Regions from separate parts of the Hoeflea sp. genome, predicted to be linked through region 2. Evidence: riboswitches for the same ligand, from Rfam matches in the RefSeq annotation. Region 2 holds a riboswitch; each other region holds the start of a gene.
What was found. A riboswitch is a leader RNA that binds a small molecule or an ion and turns the genes downstream of it on or off. The one in region 2 is predicted to bind thiamine pyrophosphate.

Region 1 (3,772 bases), on a different contig from region 2:
ATATGTGTCGTATGGGCGGGCTCAAGCACACGCATGACAAAGGGAAGCGCCATCAGCGCGTTCACCGTGACGACGATCACCGGCGCCAGGGCGAACACGTCGACATGGCCGCGCAGCAGAACGAACCAGCCGGCGCCCAGAACGATCGGCGGCACCAGAAGAACGAGGCTGGACGCACCCGTCGCCGAGACCCTGAACACACGTGCCCAGGCATGCCGGGGCGCGAATGGCAGCGCCGCGTAGCGCGCCCGTATCAGGCACAGGCCCATCGCCGCCGAGATCATGGCCGCGGCGAGCGCGATCGCGAGGCTCGTCGCGATCGCGCGCCAGACGATCGTTTCGCTCAACAGCCGGGCGAAGTCGGCAAGCAGGCCAGAAACGGCGACGGAGACAAGGGGAGACACCAGGAAGACGGCCGACAGCACAATCAGGGCAAAGTCTATTGTCACGGAGGCCGGTCCGCGGGCGGGTGAACGCTGCGCTATCAGGCCGGAGGTTCCGCCCTCGCGCGGCGAGCCGCCCATCAGGGCGAGCATGGCCAAAAGGGCGGAGGTCAAGGCAAGCTGGATGAGCGCCAGCGCGACGGCGCGTTGCGGATCGAAATCAAAACGCAGCGCCTGGTAGATCGCCACCTCGATGGTCGTGGCGGCAGGACCGCCGCCGAGAAGAAGGACAAGTGTGAAGCTGGTCACACACAGCATGAATACCAGACCGCAGACCGGCGCCAGATTGCCGCGCATGAACGGCCACTCGATCAGCCGGAACACTGTCCAGGGACCGAGGCCAAGCTGGCTGGCGTTGCGCCAGTATTCAGGCGGCACACGATCGAGCTGGGCCAGCAGCAGGCGCGTCGCCAACGGCATGTTGAAGAACACATGGGCGATCAGGATCCCGGCCAGCCCGTAGATCGAAACCGGTTCGGACAGTCCGGCAGCAAGCAGCGCCGAGTTGACGATACCCTGCCGGCCCCATATCTCGATCAGGCCGAGGGCGGCGACAATGGGCGGAAGGCCGATCGGCACGGCAAGCAGGCGCACCAGCCAGCGGCGGCCGGGGAAGCGCGGCCTGCGGGCCAGCGCCCTCGCCAACGGGATCGCCAGGGCGACGGACAGCAGGGTCGAAAGGCACGCCTGGAGCAGCGTGAATTGGGTGACCTTCCAGATATAGGCGGTGAACAGCGCGTTGTCCGCGTTCTCGAATGCTGCAGCCGCGCCCAGCAGCGCCAGGACGGCGGCACCGATCACCCCGGCCATGGCGCAAAGCACAAACATGCCCGCGCCTATTCCGGTGGCCGTCTGCCGCCTGCCCAGCATCAATCACTCATGACGGCGAGCCATTCATCGACCCAGGCCTTGCGGTTCTTCGAGACGTCCTCGGAAGAAAAGAGCAGCGTCTTTCCGGGTTTTACCAGTTGCTCGAATGCGGCCGGCAGCGGCTCGGACAGTTTGCCGGCCGGGTACATCCAGTTGGTCGTCGGGATGGCATTCTGGAAGCCGGGTCCGGTCATGAAGGCGAGGAACTCGCGGGCAAGCTCCTTTTCCTGCGAGGATTTCACCAGCCCGGCCACCTCGATCTGCATGTAATGGCCTTCCTCGAAACGGGCGGCCTGGTAGCGGTCCGTTTCCTCCGCAATCATGTGATAGGCCGGCGATGTGGTGTAGGACAGGACCATCGGCACTTCGCCGTTGGTGAAGAGGCCGTAGGCCTCCGACCAGCCCGGCGTGACCGTCAGCACGCGATCCTTGAAATCCTTCCAGGCCTGCGGAGCGTCATCCCCGTAGACCGACTTTATCCACAAGAGCAGGCCCAGGCCCGGTGTCGAGGTGCGCGGATCCTAGATGGCGATCTTGACCGCCGGATCGCCCTCCACCAGTTCCTTGAGGCTTGAGGGCGGCGTCTCCAGCGCTTCAGTGTCGTAGACGACGGCGAAGTAGCCGAAGTCATAGGGAACAAAGACGTCGTCGGACCAGCCGCCCGGCACGTCCACATTCGACTGATCGATGCCGCTGGGCTCGAACAGGCCGGTGTTCTTGGCTTCGGTGACGAGGTTGGTGTCGAGACCGAGCACGATGTCCGCCTTGGTGCTTTCACCTTCGAGCTTCAGCCGGTTGAGCAGGACGACGCCGTCGGCGATGCCGACCCAGTTGAGCGTGCAGTCGCAGCCTTCCTCGAAGGCTTTCTTGACCACGGGGCCCGGCCCCCATTCGGCAACAAAACTGTCATAGGTGTAGACCGTCAGTTCCCGGTCGCTTGCCATGGTAGTCGATGTCAGGGCCAGGGCGGCCGCGAGTGACAGAGTCGCGGAAAAAATACGGGTGTTTGCGGGCATGTGCGCCTCCTTCATCGGTGTTTGCGGGAAAAAGGCGCTTTGCCGCGTCTAATCCCTCCGCCGGTACAAGCCGGATCAGGTTCTTCGGGTTGGCTTTGAGCCTCTCAGCGAACCGCTGCCGCGGTCGGCACCCCGTTAGAGCAGGAACCGTCATAGTCCGGCTCATCGGCGCTGGCAAGTGCTGCAAAAGCTGCTATGTGCATCGGTCAATGACGCAGAAGACGACATTTTTGATCCTGCTGGGCGGGAATCTTGAGAAGACGGCGCGTTTGCGCGGTCAGATTGAAGGCGCGCGGGTGATCGCCGCCGATGGCGGCATGTTTCACGCCCGCGACCTGTCGGTGCAGCCGGAACTGTGGGTGGGGGACTTCGATTCCTCACCCGGGTCCCTGCAGCAGAGCTGGCAGGCCACCCCGCGAAAGGACTTTCCGGCCGAAAAGAATGCGACGGACGGTGAGATTGCCGTCGAAGAGGCGCTGGCGCTCGGTGCGGAGCGCCTCATTCTAGCCGGTGCGCTTGGCGGCGAGCGCAGCGATCATGCCTTCTTTCACATGGCCCTGGCGTGCCGTCTGAAATCGGAGGGCACCGATGTGCTTTTGACCTCCGGCCTTGAGGAAGGCTGGGCGCTCGGCGCCGGCAGTCAGATGATTGATCTGCCGCCGGCCTCGATGTTCTCGGTTCTCAATTTCGGCGATGTATCATCGCTTACCGTTGAGGGGGCGCGTTATCCGCTCGACGCGTTCGAACTGCCGTTCGGGTCCTCGCGCACCATTTCCAATGTCGCCGAGGGGCCGGTATCGGTGCGCCTGGGATCGGGCACGGCGTTGCTTCTGGCGCGGCCCTTCGATCTGTCCGGCACCTGAACGATGGCGCCGCCGATCCTGAAACTCGACGGTATCGAGCTGACCTTCGGCGGAACACCGCTGCTGGCCGGTGCGGATCTTCAGATCGGGCCGGCGGACCGTATCTGTCTTGTCGGGCGCAACGGCTCCGGCAAGTCGACATTGATGAAGATTGCCGCCGGCCTCGTCGAGCCGCAATCGGGCGAGGTGTTCAGGCACCCTTCCGCAACGGTGCGCTATCTGGAGCAGGCGCCGGATTTTGCCGGGTTTGAGAGCGTGCACGATTATGCGCAGGCCGGTCTTGGCCCGGGTGACGATCCGCATCGGGTCAGCTATCTGCTGCAGCATCTCGGGCTTGCCGGCGATGCGGATCCGCAGCGCCTTTCCGGCGGCGAGGCGCGCCGGGCCGCGCTTGCCCGGGTGCTTGCGCCGGAGCCCGACATTCTCCTCCTGGACGAGCCGACCAACCATCTCGACCTTCCGGCGATCGAATGGCTTGAAGGCGAGCTCAAACGCTGCCGTAGCGCCTTGGTTATGATCTCGCACGACCGGCGGTTTCTTGAAAACGTCTCCCGCGCAACCGTATGGCTCGACCGCGGCG
Region 2 (3,772 bases):
TTCACGGCGCCCGAAAAGGCCCGGGCCATGTAAACAGGGTCATCGGCGCGCGCGACGGCCGTGTTCAAAAGCACCGCGTCGTAACCGAGTTCCATGACACAGGCAGCATGTGACGGACGGCCGATCCCGGCATCGACAATCAGCGGCACATCCGGGAAATGGCCGCGCAGGGAGCGCAGGGCATCCGGGTCGGTCGGTCCCTTTGCTGATCCGATGGGCGCGCACCAGGGCATGAGCACCTCACATCCGGCGTCGAGCAGACGGTCGGCAACGACCAGATCGTCGGTGGTATAGGGAAATACGTGGAATCCGTCGGCGCACAGGATGCGCGCGGCCTCCACCAGCGCGAAGACATCCGGCTGCAAGGTGTCGTGATTGCCGATCACTTCCAGTTTTATCCAGGACGTGTCGAATATCTCGCGCGCCATGTGGGCGGTGGTCACCGCCTCTTTGACACTGTGGCACCCCGCCGTATTGGGCAGCACCGGAACGTCCAGAGCCTTGATCATCGACCAGAAGCGGTCGCCGGAGGATCTGCCGGGCGCGTCGGAGACGTTTTCACGCCTGAGCGATACGGTCACCGCCGCAGCGCCCGAGGCCCGGACAGCCTGCGCCAGAATATCCGGCGAGGGATACCGCGCCGTCCCGAGGATAAGCCTTGAAGGAAGTTTTGTACCGTAGACCGCGAACATCTCAGCCTCCCTGCATGGGCGACAGGATTTCTATCCGGTCGCCCTCTTTCAATGCGCATACCGCGCGCTCTTCACGCCGCACCAGTTCGCCATTGACCGCGGTCGCCAGCCAGTCGCCCTCATAGGAAAACTCGCTCAGCAGCAGATCGAGACGCCGCGCCCTGGCCGCGACAGGCGATCCGTTGATCATCAAGCCGATCGTCTCCATGTCAGGCCGCCTTTCCGGTCAGTGCCATATCCGCGGCACGTGTCGCCATCGCCGGTGCGAGGAGAAAGCCGTGACGGTAGAACCCGTTGATGCTGACGGTCTTGCCCTCGCGGGATACGCGCGGGAAGTTGTCGGGAAATGCGGGACGGACCCCCACGCCGATTTCTTCGATAACCGCCTCGCCGAACGCCGGATGCAGCGCGTAGGCCGCGCCAAGCAGTTCCATGACGGATCGCGCGGTTGCGGGGCCGCTTGACGCGCTTTCGACCATTGTCGCCCCGACCATGAAGACGCCATTCCCGCGCGGAACGATATAGACGGGAATACGCGGATGCAGGAGCCGAACCGGTCGTGACAGCGCGAGGCCCTCGACCCGCAGCATCAGCATTTCGCCGCGGACGCCGCGAAGGTCCCTTTGCTTGCCGGATAGACCCGTACAGTCGACAATCCGGTCATAATCGCGCTCGGCCTGCCCGGCCCCGCCGAGATGAAACGAGCAGCCTGCCTCGGACAGCCGCCGCTGCAGCTCCTGCATTGCCGACCGTGGATCGAGATGCGCTTCGGATCCGAAAAACAGGCCGTGGGTGAAGCGGCCGGCCAGATCCGGCTCCAGCCGGGCGATGGATGCCTCGTCGACGCGCTGATGGCCGCCGGCACGGCGGGCAAAATGTTCGAGCTCGGCCCTGTCACGGGCCTGCGCGACAACCAACGTACCGTTTTCAAAAACCTGTTCGGGAAGCGTTTCCCGCCACCATTGCAGAGCCGGACTTCCGAATTCGACCACCCTTTGCCCGGCGGTCTCCGCTTCGCACCAGGGCGCCAGCATGCCTCCGGCGAACCAGGAGGCCGCTCCGCCCACCCGCGTGAGCTTGTCGACAACCGCGACCGAGGCGCCGCGCCGGCACAATTCCCAGGCTGCGGTCAGGCCCGCCACGCCCGCGCCCTTGACCAGCACCCTCATGGCCGCCACCTCGCGAGCGGGAAACGGTGCCGTGTCCGGTTTCGGGAAAATAACATCGGTGCCTCCATCGACCTGTTCGGACGATCCAGAGACGCAGGTTGCGGATTTTCTGAACGCGCTTCCCAAAGGAGGGGCAGGACCCGAAGCGCTGTTACCGTCCCTACGCCAGCGTGAACTGGATCAGGTTCAAAGGGTCACTGCGCCGCGAATGCCAGCAGTCTCTCAGCCCCTTGCCGGGACTCCCCTGGTGAATGGTTCGAGAAGACCAATGCCGGACCGCTTTGTCAAGCAGGCTCTTTTCAGTTGCCGGAGAAACCTCGTCCGCATGCGGCATCACAAACGCCGACCAATGAGATCCCAAGAGGTGGCATTTCGACGCATTTGGGCTCAAGCATGGAATTTCATTCCGCAAATCGCTGTCGGCTTAGTATGATCAATGCTCGACTTTGTTGGCGCATCATTCCATTTTCGCCAATGCCACCGAAGCCATCGGGCAAGGCAGCAGAGGACACACTCCTCGACAAATGAAATTTTGAGGCCGCGACGTCGGCACATTGACGTGGCCCGGTCCGGTACGTTGTCGTGCCGGATCAAACGAGTCTGGAGACGAGATGAAGAATTTCAATGAAGAAACCGTTCTTTCGGTTCATCACTGGAACGACACGCTTTTCAGTTTCAAGACGACCCGTGACGCGGGTTTTCGTTTCCGCAATGGCGAGTTCACCATGCTGGGGCTCGAGGTCGACGGCCGCCCCCTGTTGCGCGCCTACTCGATGGCCAGCGCAAACCATGAAGAGAACCTCGAATTCTTCAGCATCAAGGTCCCGGACGGCCCGCTGACATCCAGACTGCAGCATCTGAAGGAAGGACAGTCGATCCTCGTCGGCACAAAGCCCACCGGAACCCTCGTTACCGATCATTTGCTGCCCGGCAAAAACCTCTACCTTCTTGGAACCGGAACGGGACTTGCGCCCTTCCTCAGTCTCATCAAGGACCCGGCGATCTACGAATCCTTCGAGAAGATCGTCCTTGTCCACGGCGTGCGTTTCATCAAGGATCTCGCCTATCAGAATTACATTGTCGAGGAACTGCCGAACAACGAGTATCTCGGCGAGATGGTGCGCGAGCAGTTGATCTACTATCCGACGGTGACGCGCGAGCCGTTCGTCCATAATGGCCGCATCACCGAACTCATGGAAAGCGGCAAGCTTTTCGACGATATCGGCCTGCCGCAGATCGACAAGCACACCGACCGGGTCATCCTGTGCGGCGGTCCTCAAATGCTCGAGGACACACGGAACTTCTTCGAACAGCGCGGATTTACCGAGGGAACACGCGCCAATGCCGGAAGCTTCCTGATCGAGAAGGCTTTCGTCGAAAAATAAGCCGCACCATCGGCAAAGCAGGCAAACACGACGGGCGGTCACATCACATATACGAGGCCGCGGAAAGAACTCGTAGTCGTGCATTGCGGATTGGGTAAACAGGGCCGCCGCTGCGCCTCAGGCCTCGAGGCGTACCCAGTCGTCAGGAACGACATCCGCGTCAATGGCGGCCGGGTCGGCAAACCAGCGGGCCGGAGCAATCACCAGTTTTTCCGGCGACGGGTTGAGCCAGGCTCCCCACCAGGAAAAGGAACTGTTGGCAACGATGTGGTGGCGGCAGGCCGACATCAGCCGCAGGTCCTCGTAGTTTCTGCTGCCGTTTTGGCTGACGATCCGCATTTTATATGGGAGGCGCAGGTTGGCGGCGGCCCAGTCCGGCTCGTCGGAAAACACGTAAAAAACCGGTTCCTGTCCCATTTTGCGGGCGATCAGGCCCGCCGCCTTTTCATAATAGTCAAGCGAGCACGTGCCGTGGACCGCATGGGCCTTCGGATCGCTGACATAATCTCCGCGCCGGATGTGAAGC
Region 3 (3,772 bases), on a different contig from region 2:
GAGCTTCAGCCGCCGAACACGATTCATCAGGTCGCGCAAGCGCTTGAATGGTCAATGCGGGAGGATGCGGCCAATGGACATCCCTTCATCGCCGCGCTCGTGATCAGTCGCGTGCGCGACGGGCTGCCGGCGCCCGGCTTTTTCGACATTGCCAAAGAACTCGGGCGCCATGACGGCGAGCCGTCGGGCCCGCACGCGGCGGCGTCTCATGGGGCGATGTTCGCCGCGGCCGTCGACTTCTGGAGTGCGGCCGGTCTGACGCCGCGGTCGGGCCCGCACCGGGAAACAGGTCTGTCGCCGAAAGACGCGAACCCCTGGGCGAAGTTCACCTGCGCCGAACTCGAGGCAAAGCTCCACGAGCTTCGCAAACTGATCGACAGCGGCATGCTCACGGACCGCTCGATGGAGCATCAGCTGACCGAAGTCGGCATCATCGAGAATGAGCTTTCGAGGCGTGATGGCGGGTAAGAATTATGCGAAATTCAAGAACGACCGGGGCGTTGCGGAAATCAGGATCGGCGTCAGGGAATTCAAATGCGCCGGTGCCGCCGAGCCACACGACCATCCGCACATCTACCTTGACATGGGAGCGGACGACACGATCCTCTGTCCCTACTGCGCGACGCTGTTCCGTTACGACGGACGCCTTGGTCCACAAGAGGCCGACCCGCCGGATAGCGTGTTCCTGGATGCGCCCGACGCTTAGGCGATTAGTCCCGGCGATTGCCCGCACCGCCTCACACTTTAACGACAGAACGAATCAGACCGCGGACGATGCCGGCCTATTGTGAGCGAGCGGTCAGCCTGGCGACCAAACACATGAAGGAACGGGCGATCGCCCGGCCGTTCCGCTTCGCGCTCGGCATGGACGTGTTGACGCCGGCAGGTCTCGACACGGATATCCTGGGTACATTCACAGGCGAGGTTCCGCGCAGCGGCACACCCCCGCAGGTCTGCGAACGCAAGGCCCGGCTGGGCATGAAGATGACCGGACTGCCGTTCGGACTTGCCAGCGAGGGCAGTTTCGGCGCGCATCCGCTCATACCCTTCATCCCGGCCGGTGTGGAGTTCATGACCTTCGTCGATGACGAACGGGGCTTCATCCTGACCGAGAGCCTCCTGTGCGAAAACACCAATTACGGCCACTGCGAGGCCCGCGACATTGACGACCTCACGGACTGGCTCTCCCGCACGGGTTTTCCCAGCCATGGGCTGATCGTGCGAACAAACGAGAACGGTCCCGGCAAGCCAATTTCCAAAGGCGTCACCACCGCCGGCGACTTGAAGACGGCGATGGCGAAGGCGGTCACGCGTTCCGATAACGGCGCTGCCTGGATCGAGCCCGATATGCGCGCCCATTTCAATCCGACTCGCATGCGCTCCATCCGCCGACTGGCCTTCAAGCTTGCGCGGCGGCTGGCGACGCAATGTCCGTCGTGCGAAGCGCCGGGTTGGGGACGGACGGGCACGGTCAAGGGACTGCCATGCGAGCTGTGCCGCACGCCAACGGACATGGTGCGCCATGACGTCTTCGGGTGTGCGGTGTGCGATCATATCGAGGAGAAGCCACGTCGCGACGGTCTGCAGGAAGCACCTGCGCAAAACTGCCCGTTCTGCAATCCGTGAGTGAGGGCCGTGAGTGAAGGCTTTGCAAACTTTCTCGAAACCAGGTCCGTGCTCACGGCTCCCCCCGACAAGGACAAACTGCCCTGTGGCAGGGCGGTGCCGTAATCCTCGATACCGCTCAGCCGATGTCACCGCGATCGGATTTACATTGCGATCAACAGCCGCTAACAATGACACATCGACAGGGGTGCCCCATGACCGGGGCTGAGATGCGGGACGATTAAGCCCGCGAACCCTCAAGCTGATCTGGATAATGCCAGCGGAGCGAGGCGAAACATGTTTTCCGGCGCACAAATCTCTTTATATCCCATGTCCGACGATTTCGTCGGCATCATCACCGGCGCGCTGTCGGCGCTCGATCCTTATCGCGAACACCTGCGTATCGAGACCGATGACATCTCCACGCTGATCGTCGGGCCGCCGGAGACGCTGTTTCCGGCGATGCGCGATCTGTTCGTCGCCGCCGCCGGGACGGGCACGCACTGCGTCCTGTCGGCCGCGGTGTCGCGCGGTTGTCCGGGCGAACCGGACGACCCGATCTGCACGCCGTCCGAGGGCCGGGCGCCGGATGAACCGCTCGAAGCGCGCATCGCGGCCGCTGCCGCTGCCGTCAAGACTGCGTCCAGGACAGGTCAGCCGGTCGCCTGCCAGTTCTCGCTCTACCCGCTCGGCGCGGGCCACCATATGGACGAGATCTATGGCTGCATCGACTTCCTGAAAGCGTCCGGCGTGTTCGACCGCCCGAAGAACTTCTGCACCAGGCTCTCGGGCGACGCGGGCGCGGTGTTCGCGGCGCTGGCGCAGGCCTTCACCCGCTTCGGCGCGATCGACGGTCATCTGACGCTAGACATAACGGTATCGGCCAACAGCCCCACCCGCGTCTAGAGCGCGCGGCCTTCGTCCTCTTCCACTCCAGCACGAAAGGGTCACACCATGACCGACAGCAATCTATGGACTTTGCGCGAAACCCTGATCATCGCCGTGCTCGGCGCGGTGTTCGGCGTTCTTTATCTGGGATGGGTGCAGGTCTGGCTGATCGCACAGGCCGTTTTCGGACCGGTGACGATGGATGTCGTCATGGGCTTCTGGTTCATCGTGTCGATGATCGCCGCCGCCATCATCCGCAAGCCGGGTGTGGCGCTCGTCTCCGAAGTGCTGGCGGCCGGCACGCAGATCCTGCTCGGCTCGCCGGCCGGACTGCTCCTGCTTTTGACCGGTCTGGTCCAGGGCGCCGGCGCCGAGGCCGTCTTCGCGGCAACACGCTGGAAGCGCTATTCGCTGCCGGTGCTGATGGCGGCCGGCGTCGGTGCCGCCGTCTTCTCGTTCATCTACACCTGGATCCGGTTCGACTATGGCGAACTGGCGCCGACGCTGCTGGTGGTCATGTTCACCCTGCGCTGCCTGTCGGGCGCCCTGCTCGGCGGGCTGCTGGCCTGGGTCATCGTCAACGCGCTCTACAAGACCGGCGTCCTTTCAGGCCTCAGGATCGATCATGACCGCCGCGCCGCCGCGCCCGCCTGACGCACCGCTTGCGCAATGGGATGGCGTCACCGTGCGCTATCCCCATGCGCGGCGCGACGCGGTCGGCCCGGTATCGCTGGCGATCAGGCCCGGCGAGCGGGTGCTGCTGCTCGGACCCTCCGGTTCCGGCAAGTCGACGCTCCTTCAAACGCTCACCGGCACGATCCCCAGGACCACGCCCGCAACGGTGACGGGCAAAGTGCGGATCGGCGCCGCAAATGCCGCCGACCGGCCGCCATCGGCCTGGGCCGATACGGTGGCCCAGTTTTTCCAGGATGCCGACCAGACGCTGACCGGTTTGCGCGCCGCAGACGAAATCGCCTTTGCGCTCGAGAACCGCGGCTTGCCGGAAACCGTGATCGAGCGGCGCGTTCGTGAGGCGATGGCGCGCACCGGTTTGCCTGAGGACTGGCGCGATCGCCGCACATCGACGCTTTCCGGCGGCGAGAAGCAGTTGGTGGCGCTGGCCGCGACGCTGGTCGCCGATGCGCCGGTCTTCGTCGCCGATGAGCCCACTGCAAGCCTCGCGCCGGCTGTCGCGCGACGGGTCTATGATCTTGTCCTGTGTTCGCCGGGGCAGAACGCGGTGCTGATCGTCGATCACCGGCTCGACACCATGATCGGC
Region 4 (3,772 bases), on a different contig from region 2:
GTCGGTGCCGGACCGGGCGGACTGGAAGCGGCCCGCGTGGCCGCCGAGCGCGGTCATGACGTGGTCGTTTTCGAAGCCGCGCCGGACCCCGGCGGCCAGGTCCGGCTGACCGCGCAATCGCCAAGGCGGCGGGAGATGATCTCGATCATCGACTGGCGCATGAGCCAGTGCACCGCGCGGGGCGTGGTGTTTCATTTCAACAGCTGGGCGCAGACCGATGACATCACCGCGGAAGACCCGGACGTCGTGATCATCGCCACCGGCGGCATGCCCAACACGCGGCTTTTCGAACAGTCGGACGAGCAGGAAAACGTGGTGACGAGCTGGGACATCATTTCCGGCGACGTCAAGCCCGCAGGCACGGTGCTGATTTACGACGAAAGCGGCGATCATCCGGGGCTTCAGGCTGCCGAAATCGCGGCCGTCGCGGGATCGAAGGTGGAAGTCATGACGCCCGACCGCGTCTTTGCTCCCGACATCATGGGCATGAACCTCGTGCCCTATATGCGCGCCCTGCAGGACAAGGATGTGACATTCACGGTGGCCCGCCGGCTGCTGGATGTGCGGCGCGACGGCAACAAGCTGGCCGCCCTGATCGGAACGGATTATTCCGACCATAGGCTTGAAGCGCGCTACGATCAGGTGGTGCTCAACTACGGCACGCTGCCGCTGGATGAGCTCTATTTCGAACTCAAATCGATGAGTTCGAACCTTGGTGCCGTCGACTATGACGCGCTGATCGAGGGGCGGCCGCAGGATTTGCAGCGCAACGGCGAGGGCGCATTTCTGCTTTTCCGGATCGGCGATGCGGTGTCGGCCCGCAACACCCATGCCGCGATCTACGACGCCCTGCGGCTGGTGAAGGACCTTTGAGCGCCTTCCGGCATATCTTCAGGCCGGCGCAGCTGCGCCACAAAACGTTGCGCAACCGCGTCGTCTTCGGCGCGCATACCACCAATATGGCGCAGGACGGCTATCCCGGGCCGCAGCACACCGAGTATTATCGCGAGCGGGCGATCGGCGGGGCCGGGATGATCGTGGTCGAGCCGGTTCCGGTGCATGCGGCAGCGGTACTGACACGGGGATTACAATGTCCATATTCCGGGACTGTCCAAGTCGGCTCTCGTTAAAAAACCGTCGCGACGGGATCGATGTCGACGATGATATGATCGAACGTCTTCGCGCGCTTGCCGCGGGCTAAATATTTGATCCCATGGTCTGCAGCCAGCCGTGAAAAACCGGGCCATGGCCGTGGCCGACGCTCAGTGTGTGGCCGTGCCTGATGGCACCGCGCAGATAGGCCCTTGCCGTGCATACCGCTTCAAACAGGGTCCCGCATCCGGGCAGACGCGTTGCGATCGCGGATGAAAGCGTGCAGCCGGTTCCGTGGGTGTTTGGCGTGTCGATCCGTTCGTCCTCGAACCAGTACGGGCGTTTGCCCGTCTCGGCCAGAACATCGCGGCACATGGGTCCCTTCAGATGCCCGCCCTTCAGCAAGACGGATCGCGGGCCGAGCGTGTGAAGCCGCTGTGCGGCGTCCGCCATATCGAGATGGTTTTTCGGAGCGCTGCATCCCAGAAGTTCACCGGCCTCCGGAATATTCGGCGTCAGAATATCGGCCATCGGCACAAGCTCGGTCTTCAGGGCGTTGATGGCGTCGGGTGCGATCAGCCGCGCACCGCTTGTCGCGACACAGACCGGATCGAGCACCACCGGCACATCTTCGAGATGACGCAGGCATCCGGCGACCGTGCGAATGATTTCGGCATTTGCCAGCATGCCGATCTTCACCGCGTCGATACGGACATCCTCGGCGACGGTCATGATCTGCCGTTCGACGAATTGTGCCGGAACCTCGTGAATGCCGGTGACGCCCTTGGTGTTCTGGGCCGTCAGCGCCGTGATGACGGCCATGCCGTAACCGCCGTTTGCCTGGATGGTCTTCAGATCGGCCTGGATGCCGGCGCCGCCGGACGGGTCGGAACCGGCAATGGCCAGAATATTCGCAACAGTCACGGGCGGCTCAACTCCCTTCGCCGGCATTATCCGAATCAGGTTCAACGGGTTTGATCTCAGCCTTTCGGCACCCCGGTTCCCCGCACTCCACCCCGGCATTGCCGCTATGTCAAGCAACCACTGCTTTATTGTCCCGCTGTCTTGAAATTTTCGCAGTTTCCTGCGTTGCTTGCACAGCATCCGTGATGGGAGAATGAGATGTTGAAGCCCCTTGGAACCATTGCTGTTCTTGTTGCCGGCCTGGCTGCCGCGTCAACGGCGCTGGCGGCGGAAACGCGCCGCATCGAGACGGTCGACAATGCCGACTATTACGGGTTCGATCTGCGGGCCGAGAAGGACGTCACGCTGGACGAATGCAAGTCCATCTGCCTCTCCGACGGGGATTGCCGCGCCTTTACCTTCAACACCAGGGCATAATGGTGTTTCCTGAAATCCGATTTCAACCTGCTCGAGCCGTTTGAGGGCGCGGTGGCGGGCAGGATTGTCACGGGTCCGGACGGAGCCGATATCGGCGCACCGCCGGACCTTTCCTTTCTCGGTCGGGGCCTTTTCACGGAGGCCGCTCAGAAAAGATCCGAACTCACTGCCCGCCGCTATTCCGAGATCGGCCTTGCCTCAGCGGTGGCCGCCGGACGGAACGCACTGGCGGACGGCAATCCGGCTGCGGCAGTCGAATCATTCGGCGTTGCCATCAGCATCGATCCGGACGATGTCGATTTGTGGTTGAACCTTTCCCATGCCGCGCTGAACACCCTCTACGCCGGAAGCCGGAACGATTATTCGCTGCAGCGCACCGCGACCTCGGCGGCGCTGAATGCCTATGAACTTTCGCGCAACGCCCCGCAGCGCGCGCAGGCGCTCGATCTTCTGGCCAGGGCGCTGGAAGTGCGCCAGCAGTTCCGGCCCGCGCTGGAGGCCTACAAGGAGAGCCTTGCACTGGTGGATTCGCCGCGCGTGCGGGCCGATTTTCAGGATCTTCGGTCCAGAAAGGGTTTTCGTGTCGTTGAACATACGGTCGATGCCGACAGCGCCACCGCGCGCCTTTGCGTCCGGTTTTCCGATCCGCTCATGCCGGCTGGCGTCGACTATGCGTCCTATGTGAGCCTGGACGGGCGCGCGGGACGCGACGTGACCGCCAAGGGCCAGGAGATCTGCGTCGGCGGTCTCGATCACGGCAAGACCTACCGGTTGACGCTGAGGTCCGGCTTGCCGGCGGAAATCGGCGAGATCCTTGAAGCGCCGGTGACGATCAGCGCCTATGTCCGCGACCGCGCGCCGAGCGTGCGTTTCGACGGCGACCGTTTTGTGCTTCCGGGCGCCGGGCGCAAGGGCGTTCCCGTCGTCAGCATCAATACGGATGCGGTGGAGCTTGAACTCTATCGCATCGGCGACCGGTCCCTGGCGCCTGTCATGGCCAGGTCGCGGTTCCTGCGCCAGCTCGATGCCTATGATGCCGACACGATCCGCCAGGAACTGGGTGAGAAGGTCTGGCAGGGATCGCTGGAGACCGGAAACGAGCTTAACCGCGAGACCGTGACCAGCTTTCCGGTGGACGAGGCGCTGCCGGAACGCAGACCGGGCGTCTATGTCATCATGGCGCGTGTCGCCGGCGAGCGGCTGGACAATTGGCAAAGCCGGGCCACGCAATGGCTGGTCGTGTCCGATATCGGTCTTTCGACCTTCTCGGGAAGCGACGGGCTGCATGTCTTCGCCCGTTCGCTGGATACGGCTCAATCGCTTGCGGATGCGGAGCTGA

Region 1: another riboswitch for thiamine pyrophosphate. It lies ahead of thiB (thiamine ABC transporter substrate binding subunit); the one in region 2 lies ahead of thiO (glycine oxidase ThiO).
Region 3: another riboswitch for thiamine pyrophosphate. It lies ahead of AC5E6N_RS03120 (YkoF family thiamine/hydroxymethylpyrimidine-binding protein); the one in region 2 lies ahead of thiO (glycine oxidase ThiO).
Region 4: another riboswitch for thiamine pyrophosphate. It lies ahead of thiD (bifunctional hydroxymethylpyrimidine kinase/phosphomethylpyrimidine kinase); the one in region 2 lies ahead of thiO (glycine oxidase ThiO).

The regions. Positions count from the first base shown of each region.
Region 1 covers NZ_CFHWAF010000079.1:2,360-6,131, forward strand. Annotated here, with positions in the region: gene thiP (thiamine/thiamine pyrophosphate ABC transporter permease) at 1-1,313, opposite strand, end outside; partial or broken gene thiB (thiamine ABC transporter substrate binding subunit) at 1,313-2,329, opposite strand; TPP riboswitch at 2,365-2,474, opposite strand; gene AC5E6N_RS15355 (thiamine diphosphokinase) at 2,539-3,192, shown strand; gene AC5E6N_RS15360 (ABC-F family ATP-binding cassette domain-containing protein) at 3,196-3,772, shown strand, end outside.
Region 2 covers NZ_CFHWAF010000040.1:27,695-31,466, forward strand. Annotated here, with positions in the region: gene AC5E6N_RS10045 (thiazole synthase) at 1-692, opposite strand, end outside; gene thiS (sulfur carrier protein ThiS) at 694-891, opposite strand; gene thiO (glycine oxidase ThiO) at 902-1,861, opposite strand; TPP riboswitch at 2,001-2,117, opposite strand; gene AC5E6N_RS10060 (ferredoxin--NADP reductase) at 2,473-3,246, shown strand; gene AC5E6N_RS10065 (alpha-1,2-fucosyltransferase) at 3,364-3,772, opposite strand, start outside.
Region 3 covers NZ_CFHWAF010000008.1:47,112-50,883, reverse strand. Annotated here, with positions in the region: gene AC5E6N_RS03135 (hypothetical protein) at 1-468, shown strand, start outside; gene AC5E6N_RS03130 (zinc-finger domain-containing protein) at 458-706, shown strand; gene AC5E6N_RS03125 (DUF6671 family protein) at 820-1,626, shown strand; TPP riboswitch at 1,800-1,911, shown strand; gene AC5E6N_RS03120 (YkoF family thiamine/hydroxymethylpyrimidine-binding protein) at 1,903-2,511, shown strand; gene AC5E6N_RS03115 (ECF transporter S component) at 2,560-3,147, shown strand; gene AC5E6N_RS03110 (ABC transporter ATP-binding protein) at 3,119-3,772, shown strand, end outside.
Region 4 covers NZ_CFHWAF010000075.1:14,721-18,492, forward strand. Annotated here, with positions in the region: gene AC5E6N_RS14965 (oxidoreductase) at 1-873, shown strand, start outside; partial or broken gene AC5E6N_RS14970 (oxidoreductase) at 870-1,085, shown strand; gene thiD (bifunctional hydroxymethylpyrimidine kinase/phosphomethylpyrimidine kinase) at 1,198-2,016, opposite strand; TPP riboswitch at 2,012-2,101, opposite strand; partial or broken gene AC5E6N_RS14980 (MG2 domain-containing protein) at 2,215-3,772, shown strand, end outside.